Regions from separate parts of the Streptomyces sp. NPDC101776 genome, predicted to be linked through region 1. Evidence: predicted binding sites of a transcription regulator. Region 1 holds the regulator's gene; the other holds the start of a gene.

Evidence for each region. The regulator HspR, encoded in region 1, represses chaperone genes until heat shock. The targets are predictions, from matches to a motif close to TTGAGNNNNNNNNNCTCAA.
Region 2: a site for HspR is predicted at 1,969-1,987, ahead of lon (endopeptidase La). Genes of this name have one in related genera too.

The regions. Positions count from the first base shown of each region.
Region 1 covers NZ_JBIWMV010000004.1:607,334-611,750, reverse strand. Annotated here, with positions in the region: gene ACIRRY_RS18105 (substrate-binding domain-containing protein) at 1-8, opposite strand, end outside; gene ACIRRY_RS18100 (fibronectin type III domain-containing protein) at 305-2,335, shown strand; gene ACIRRY_RS18095 (heat shock protein transcriptional repressor HspR) at 2,414-2,872, opposite strand; gene dnaJ (molecular chaperone DnaJ) at 2,880-4,085, opposite strand; gene grpE (nucleotide exchange factor GrpE) at 4,119-4,417, opposite strand, start outside.
Region 2 covers NZ_JBIWMV010000026.1:96,177-100,593, forward strand. Annotated here, with positions in the region: gene ACIRRY_RS45680 (GNAT family N-acetyltransferase) at 1-147, opposite strand, end outside; gene ACIRRY_RS45685 (hypothetical protein) at 617-820, opposite strand; gene ACIRRY_RS45690 (hypothetical protein) at 850-1,260, opposite strand; gene ACIRRY_RS45695 (DUF4259 domain-containing protein) at 1,292-1,717, opposite strand; gene lon (endopeptidase La) at 2,010-4,417, shown strand, end outside.

The DNA.
Region 1 (4,417 bases):
CGACGCATTGGGGTGCTCACTTCTGGTGCCGTCCGGACGAGGGTGCAGCATTGCAACCCAGGTGACTGAAAAGCCAACGCGGCTGCCACCACCGGCGTCAAGCGGAACCACTTAACGAGATGGCAACAGCACGTTCCGTTTGGTATGTGGAGGTGCTGCGGAATCCCATCCAAACGCTCTTTACCGACCCTTCACTCAACGGGAGTTCATGAACGGGCAAAGATCAGCACAACCAAGTCCGTTCCTCGCGAGTCGTGATCGTCAACGGCCACCTGTCGCCGTGCCCGATCCCACAGAGGTACGCATGAACCCAGCAAGACCCGCGACGGCCGTCACCGTCGCCCTCTCCATCGCGGGCTGTCTGCTCGCCGGCGCGACCGCGACCGCCTCCGCAGCCACGACCTGCGCCTCCCCGGTCCACAAACGGCAGTTCTTCGCGAACACCACCTTCAAGGGCACCCCCAAGAAGACGGACTGCGACAACGCGATCGACCAGAACTGGACCGGCGCCCCCGCCACCGGACTCCCCAAGGACAACTTCGGCGTCCGCTGGTCCGTGACCCGCGACTTCGGCTCCGGCGGCCCCTTCTCCTTCGCCGCGTCCGCCCAGGACGGCATCCGCGTCTACCTCGACGGCAGCCGCAAGATCGACCTGTGGAAGAACGTCACGTCGACCGTCAAGAAGACCGTCAACGTCACCGTCCCGTCCGGCAAACACACCCTCCGCGTCGACTACGTCAACTGGACCGGCAAGGCGACGGTGAAGTTCACGTACGCGCCCCGGACCTCGGCGACCGTCGACAAGGTCAAGCCGCTTACCCCGACGGGCACTTCAGTGACGTACGACACCACCACCGGCAAGGCCAAGCTCACCTGGTCCAAGAACAAGGAGATGGACCTCGCCGGGTATCACGTCTACCGGCGCCTCAAGGGTGCCTCCTTCGGCAGCAGACCGCTGGCGACGACCACCGCCACGTCGTACACCGGTAGCGCGCTCCCGAAGACGGGCGACACCTACTACTACGAGGTCCGCGCCTACGACAAGGCCGGCCGCGAGTCGACCGGCACCGCCGACCAGGGTGTCACCACCGTCGACACGACGGCTCCCGCCGCACCCACCGGTGTGGAGGACAACTGGGCCATCGGCAACGTCATCACGGCGCGCCTGTACTGGGGCTCGAACACCGAGTCCGACCTGGCCGGTTATCGGGTGTACCGGTCGACGGGATACCCCGTCGCCGTCACCGCCGCGAACCTGGTGAGCGGCCCGACGCCGATCAGCGACAGCGTCTGGATCGAGGACCTGCCCACGACCGGCGAGCCCTTCTACTACGTCGTCACCGCCGTCGACACCCACGGCAACGCGTCACCGCCCTCGGGCACGGCCGAGTACTGGTCGGAGGACATCGACACCGTCGCCCCGGTCTACGCCCCGGACGACGTGACGGCCGTCGACGGGGAACGCGGCGTCACCCTGAACTGGACCTGGAGCACGGACGCGGACGACGACATCGCGTACTTCTCCGTCTACCGGGACGGCGTCGGACTGGACAGCTCCATCGCCGGAGAGTCCTACACGGACACGGAGATCGAGCGCTCCACGACGCACACCTACTGGGTCCGGGCCGTGGACCGGCACGGCAACTTCGGCCCCGTCTCGAACTCGGTCACCATCGACCATGTCGGCGACTACACCGCCCCCGCCGCGGTGACCGGCCTGACGGCGACGCCGATGGGGTACGGCGTCCGGCTCGACTGGGACGACAGCCCGGCCGGGGACTTCGCCGACTACCGGATCCACCGGGGTGTGTACGTCGACGGCGCCTGGACGTACACGGACATCACCGACACCCTTCCGTTCGGCAGCATCTGGTCCCAGAACCGGGACGTGAGCCTGCCCGACGGGGAGAAGCTGCGGTACGTGGTCGTGGCCGTCGACCACGACGGCAACACCCTGGATCTCGGTTCCGCCGCCGGCGTCGAGGTCACGGAGCTCGACATCGTGCCGACGGAGACCTACCCGGACGAGTCCTCCTCCGGTGCCCTGTACGTGGACGCGACGGACATCGCCCAGGGTCCCGACATCCGGGTGGACTACAACGCCCGGCGCGACCCGAACGGCACCGCGACCGGCTTCAACGTCTACCGCTGGGACACCTCGACCGGCGCCTACACGCTGCTCACCGACACTCCCGTCGGGCTCGGCGACCACTACTCGGACACCGGCGCGCCGACCGACACCACCGTCTTCTACAAGGTCACCGCCGTGTACACGGACGGCACCGAGGCAGAGACGGCCGGCGACCACGTGTTCCGGATCGGCACCTCCGCGTAAGCACGAACGGAACACGAACGGAAGGGGCCCGGAGGTCACTGACCTCCGGGCCCCTTTTCTTCCGTGTGAGAGTGGACGTCAGTCCGAGGACTGCTGCCGCTTCGGCCGCCACACCACCAGCGCACTGGTCTGCTGGACCTCCTGATACGGCACCAGGTCGCGCCGGTACGAAGCGTGTACCGCCGCCTCCCGCTGCTGCATCGTCGCCGCCGCGCCCTCGACCGCCGACTGGAGTTCGGCGACGCGCTGCTGGAGCGCGACGACCTGGTTCTCCAGCTCGATGATGCGCTTGATGCCAGCCAGGTTGATGCCCTCGGTCTGCGACAACTGCTGGACGGTGCGCAGCAGTTCGATGTCGCGGGCCGAGTAGCGCCGACCGCGTCCGGCCGTGCGGTCGGGGGAGACCAGGCCGAGACGGTCGTACTGGCGCAGCGTCTGCGGGTGCAGGCCGGAGAGCTGGGCAGCCACGGAGATGACGTAGACCGGGGTCTCCTCGGTCAGCTCGTACGGGTTGCGTCGACGGCCGGTCCCATCCATGGCTCTCTCATGCTCCCTTCGCGGCCTGGAACAGCTCCGCCCGCGGGTCTTCGTCCGCGGTCGCCTCTCTGTACGCCTCAAGCGCGTCACGAGCATTCCCCGTGACGTCCTTCGGGACACTCACCTCCACGGTCACAAGGAGGTCACCCCGGGTGCCGTCCTTGCGGAAGGCGCCCTTGCCGCGGGCCCGCATCGTGCGGCCGTTGGGCGTGCCCGGCGGCAGCTTCAGCGTCACCGGCGGCCCGCCCAGGGTGGGCACCCTGACCTCGCCGCCCAGCGCCGCCTCGGCGAACGTCACCGGGACCGTCACCGTGAGGTTGTCCTCCTTGCGGCCGAACACGGGGTGCGTGTCGACGTGCACCATGACGTACAAGTCGCCCGCGGGACCGCCCCGTTCACCCGGAGCGCCCTTGCCGCGCAGCCGGATGCGCTGGCCGTCGGTGACCCCCGCGGGGATCCGGACCTGCATGGTCCGCGACGACTTGGCGCGCCCGCTGCCCTTGCACTCGATGCAGGGGTGCTCGGCGATCAGGCCGCGGCCCTTGCAGTCCGGGCACGGGTCCGTGAGCGAGAAGCCGCCCCCGGAGCCGCGCGCGACCTGGCCGGTGCCGACGCAGGTCGGGCACACGCGCGGTGTGCCGTTCTTGTCGCCGGTGCCCGAACAGGCCTTGCAGGGCTGCTGCGAGGACATCCGCAGCGGCACCGTGGCCCCTTCGATGGCCTCCGTGAAGCTGAGCGTGACCTCGGACTCGATGTCCTGGCCGCGCCGGGGCTGCGTACGGGTCGTGCCCGTGCCGCCGCGGTTGAACAGGCCCCCGAAGACGTCACCGATGCCGCCGCCGAAGCCACCGGCGCCCCCGGCACCGCCGCCGCCCTGGGCGCCGCCTCCGAAGAGGTCGCCCAGGTCGAAGTTGAAGTTGCCGCCGCCCGCGCCGCCCGGTCCCGGGCGACCGTGCCTATCAAAGAGGGCGCCGTTGCCGAACAGGGCGCGGGCCTCGTCGTACTCCTTGCGCTTCTTGGGGTCACCGAGGACGTCGTGGGCCTCGGAGATCTCCTTGAAGCGCTCCTCGGCCTTGGCGTTGCCCTTGTTGGCGTCCGGGTGGAACTCGCGGGCGAGCTTCCGGTACGCCTTCTTGATCTCGGCCTCGGTGGCGTCCTTGGGGACGCCGAGGACCTTGTAGTAGTCCTTCTCGATGAAGTCCTTGGTGCTCATCCTCGACGTCCCTCCTTTCGTGCGCGCGTTGCGTCAGCCCTCCTCAGGGCCGTTGTCCTTCTTCTCGTCGCCGGCCTCGGACTCGTCCTCGGCCTTGACGGCGCCGGGCTGCGGCTCGGCGACGGCCACCCGCGCGGGGCGGATGGTGCGCTCACCGATGCGATACCCGGGCTGCAGGATCGCCACGCAGGTCGTCTCCGTGACGTCCGGCGCGTACGAGTGCATCAGGGCCTCGTGGATCGTCGGGTCGAAGGGCTCGCCCTCCTTGCCGAACTGCTGCAGTCCCATCTTCGCCGCGGCGGTCTCCAGCGATTCCGCCACCGACTTGAAAC
Region 2 (4,417 bases), on a different contig from region 1:
AATGATCAGTTCGTCGAGCTCACGTCCCCGTACGCCCAGGTCGCGCGGCCCGGTCACGAATCCCCGGGTCTCCCCGACGATCCGCAGCAGGGGCCCGTCCTTCTCGTACGTGACTCCGGCGGGCGGGGTGGGATGGGCTCCGCGCATCTGCTCGTCGTAGGCGGCGAGGAGGTTTCGGGTCTCGGTTTCCGTCTCTGTCACAGGGGAGACGGTACGAGGCGTGTGAGCTGGGGCAACTGGTTATCGGCGGGGGGTGCTGGTCCTGATGTGCGTTAGGAGCGCGGCGAGTTGGGGGCGGTGGGTGTGGAGCACGGTGATGGGGGTGTCGCTTTCGCGGAGCGCGAGGGCGTAAGGAATTCAGTGGTGGTCGCCCTGTCGAGTTGAACGCTGTCGAGTTCCGGCAGCGCTCCGGAGGCGTATGTCACGGTGAGACCGGGGACGGGCAAACCGCCTGCGCTGAAGGGATCACCCGAAGGGTGCCGTTCCGGCGTCGCGAGTAGTCGAGACTCTGCGCCGACGACTGGGGGAGCTTCGTTATGGGGCCGGCCCAGGGCAAGGTCGTGTGGTTCGAGCTGCTGACGGACGCGTGAGGGCGTGAGGCCCTCGCCGGACGCGGTCAGGAGTAGAAGCCCCGGCCGTAGTCGTCCCGGCCCAGCGTGAAGTCGTCCGGACGATCGCGGCGGAGCTCCTCGTGCCGCTCCTCGAAGATGTCGAGCGCCTGGGGAAGGGTGCACCCCCGGGTCTCGCGGATGATGAAGAGCGCATGGACGATCCGGTGTTCCAGGATGTTCCGGTCCACGCTCTCGGGCAGTTGTTCCATGGTGCGGTGACCCTACCCGGCGCGGATGATCAGCCCTGGTCGGAGGGGTTGAACATGCGGTCGCGATACTCCTGGAAGGCGTGCCGGCCCGAAGGGCCTTGCGGGGTGATCAGGTCCCCGGTGGAGCAGTCCAGCACCTTGCAGCCGAGGGCACTCGCGAGGCGGAAGACGGAGGCGAGCACCTCGTCGCCGGAGCCGCGGATGTGGAGCATGATCGAGTCCACGGGGTCGTCCGAGCCGATGTTGAGTTCGATGGACCAGGTGGGTCCGGAGAGGTCGCCCCAGGTGGGGTCCGAGAGGTCGGCTTCCGGCTCGGCCCGGGTCACGGCCGCGAGGACTTCGTGCTGTCGGCCCAGTGGGGGCGGGGAGTAGTCGCCGGGTATGTCCTGCATCGAGGCGATGCCGTCGGGCAGGTGGCAGAGAACAACGTCCCAGCTCATGTGGACCTTTCGGAGGGGGAGTGGGTGGGAGTCAGATCAGGTTGGGCTGTTCTCCCGGCGGGCGGGGTGTGAGCGTCTCGCGGAGCCGGTTGATGACGGCGTGCCAGGGGTTGCCATCCGATTCGCCCCAGACCTCCAGGAGTTCCGACGGTTTCGTCATGACGCGGTCGAGGGCCCGGAGGGCGAGCGCGCGCAGACCGGTCAGGTCGGGGACCGGCTCGTCGGGGCCGTAGTGGGGATCGGCGGGTTCGCCGCCAGGGCACTGCGCGGCTACCAGCGCCGCCGCCGCGATCGCTTCGTCGCCCACGTCCGCGTCGAGGTAATCCGTGGTGTCCGCCGCCCGGACGAGGGTGTCCCGCACCAAGCCCTGCCGCGCGTCCGGCGACGCGTCGTCGAAGTCGCCGCACCAGTCCGCCGCGGTGTCGTTGTCGAAGGGGCCTACGTCCCAGGTGCCCATGTATCCGTACCTCTCCTGCCTCGCTTGATCGTCATGGCGTCGCGTCCGGGCATCGTGGCAGCCGCCACTGACATCGCCCGTCGAGGTCGAGGTCGAGGTGGAGCGCTGAGCCCTGCGACCCCGTCAAAACACACCGCCCCCCAGGGGAAGCCCCCACCCCTTTTCCGCGTTGACCTGCACAGAGCCAGACCCCCTCCCTCTGATCGCTCACGGCGAACAACAGGCGGGGAACAATCGAAGCCGCCCAAGCATTGAGTCGGCATAGCTCAACTTGACTGCCTAAGGGGAGATCATGGCTTCGACGTCCACACCGCTCACCCTGCCCGTGCTGCCGCTCGACGACGAGGTCGTGCTGCCCGGAATGGTGGTTCCGCTGGACCTGAACGACACCGATGTACGCGCCGCCGTGGAGGCCGCCCAGGCCGCCGCGCGGTCCGAGTCCGGAAAGCCCAAGGTCCTGCTGGTGCCACGGATCGACGGGACTTACGCGAGCACGGGTGTGCTCGGCACCATCGAGCAGGTCGGCCGGCTGGCCGACGGCGACCCCGGCGCGCTGATCCGCGGCCGTAGCCGCGTGAAGATCGGGGCCGGGACCACCGGTCCTGGTGCCGCGCTCTGGGTCGAGGGCACCGCGCTCGACGAGAGCGTGCCCGAACCCTTGCCCGGCTCCGTTTCCGAGCTGGTGAAGGAATACAAGGCGCTGGCCACCGCGTGGCTGCGCAAGCGGGGGGCCTGGCAGGTCGTCGACCGCGTGCAGGCCATTGACGATGTGTCCACGCTTGCCGACAACTCCGGTTACTCGCCTTTCCTCACTACCGACCAGAAGATCGAGCTGCTGGAGACCGCCGACCCGGTGGCCCGGCTGAAGCTCGCCACCCAGCACCTGCGTGACCACCTCGCCGAGCAGGACGTCGCCGAGACCATCGCCAAGGACGTGCAGGAAGGCGTCGACAAGCAGCAGCGCGAGTTCCTGCTGCGCCGACAGCTCGAAGCCGTCCGCAAGGAACTGCGTGAGCTGAACGGCGACTCGGCCAAGGACGGCGAGGAGTCCGACGACTACCGCGCCCGGGTCGAGGCCGCCGATCTTCCCGAGAAGGTCCGCGAGGCCGCCCTCAAGGAGGTCGACAAGCTGGAGCGGTCCTCCGACCAGTCGCCCGAGGGATCGTGGATCCGTACATGGCTGGACACCGTTCTTGAACTGCCGTGGAACGAAAGGACCCAGGACGAGTACGACATCCAGGGCGCCAAGGCGATCCTCGACGCCGAGCACGCCGGCCTGAACGACGTGAAGGAGCGCATCACCGAGTACCTGGCCGTGCGCAAGCGCCGCGCGGAGCGGGGCCTGGGCGTGGTGGGTGGCCGGCGCGGCGGTGCCGTCCTGGCCCTCGTCGGTCCGCCCGGTGTCGGCAAGACCTCGCTCGGCGAGTCCGTCGCGCACGCGATGGGCCGGAAGTTCGTGCGGGTCGCGCTCGGTGGCGTGCGGGACGAGGCCGAGATCCGCGGGCACCGGCGTACGTACGTCGGCGCGCTGCCCGGCCGTATCGTCCGCGCCATCAAGGAGGCCGGGTCCATGAACCCGGTGGTCCTGCTGGACGAGATCGACAAGGTGGGGTCCGACTACCGGGGCGACCCGGCGGCGGCTCTGCTCGAAGTCCTCGACCCCGCGCAGAACCACACCTTCCGCGACCACTACCTGGAGGTCGAACTCGACCTGAGCGACGTGGTGTTCCTGGCGACGGCCAACGTGCTCGAAGCCATCCCGGAGGCGCTGCTGGACCGGATGGAACTGGTCCGGCTGGACGGTTACACCGAGGACGAGAAGGTCGTCATCGCCCGTGACCACCTGCTCCCGCGCCAGCTGGAGCGGGCCGGTCTCAAGGACGACGAGGTCGTCATCGACGAGAGCGCGCTGCGCAAGCTCGCCGGTGAGTACACCCGGGAGGCGGGTGTCCGCACCCTGGAGCGGTCGATCGCCCGGCTGCTGCGCAAGATCGCCGCGCAGCACGAACTGGGTGAGCGGAAGCTGCCGTTCACGGTGACCGACGCCGATCTGCGGGGTCTCATCGGGCGGCCGCACCACGTGCCCGAGTCCGCGCAGGACCCTGCCGAGCGCCGTACGGCGGTGCCCGGTGTCGCCACCGGCCTCGCGGTCACCGGCGCCGGCGGAGACGTCCTCTACGTCGAGGCGTCGCTGGCCGACCCGGAGACGGGCGCGGCGGGTCTGACCCTGACCGGTCAGCTCGGTGACGTGATGAAGGAGAGCGCGCAGATCGCCCTGTCGTTCCTGCGCTCGCACGGCGCCGAACTGGAGCTGCCCGTCGGCGACTTGAAGGACCGGGGCGTGCACATCCACTTCCCGGCGGGTTCGGTGCCGAAGGACGGCCCGAGCGCGGGTGTCACGATGACGACGGCCCTGGCCTCGCTGCTCAGCGGCCGGCTGGTCCGCACGGACGTGGCCATGACCGGTGAGGTCTCCCTGACCGGCCGGGTGCTCCCGATCGGCGGGGTGAAGCAGAAGCTGCTCGCCGCGCACCAGGCCGGGGTCACCACGGTGATCATCCCGAAGCGCAACGAGCCCGACCTGGACGACGTCCCGGCCGAGGTCCTGGACAAGCTCGACGTCCACGCGGTGACGGATGTCCGCCAGGTCCTGGAGCTGGCCCTGTCGCCCGCGACGAACGGCGCGACGCCGGAGGTTCC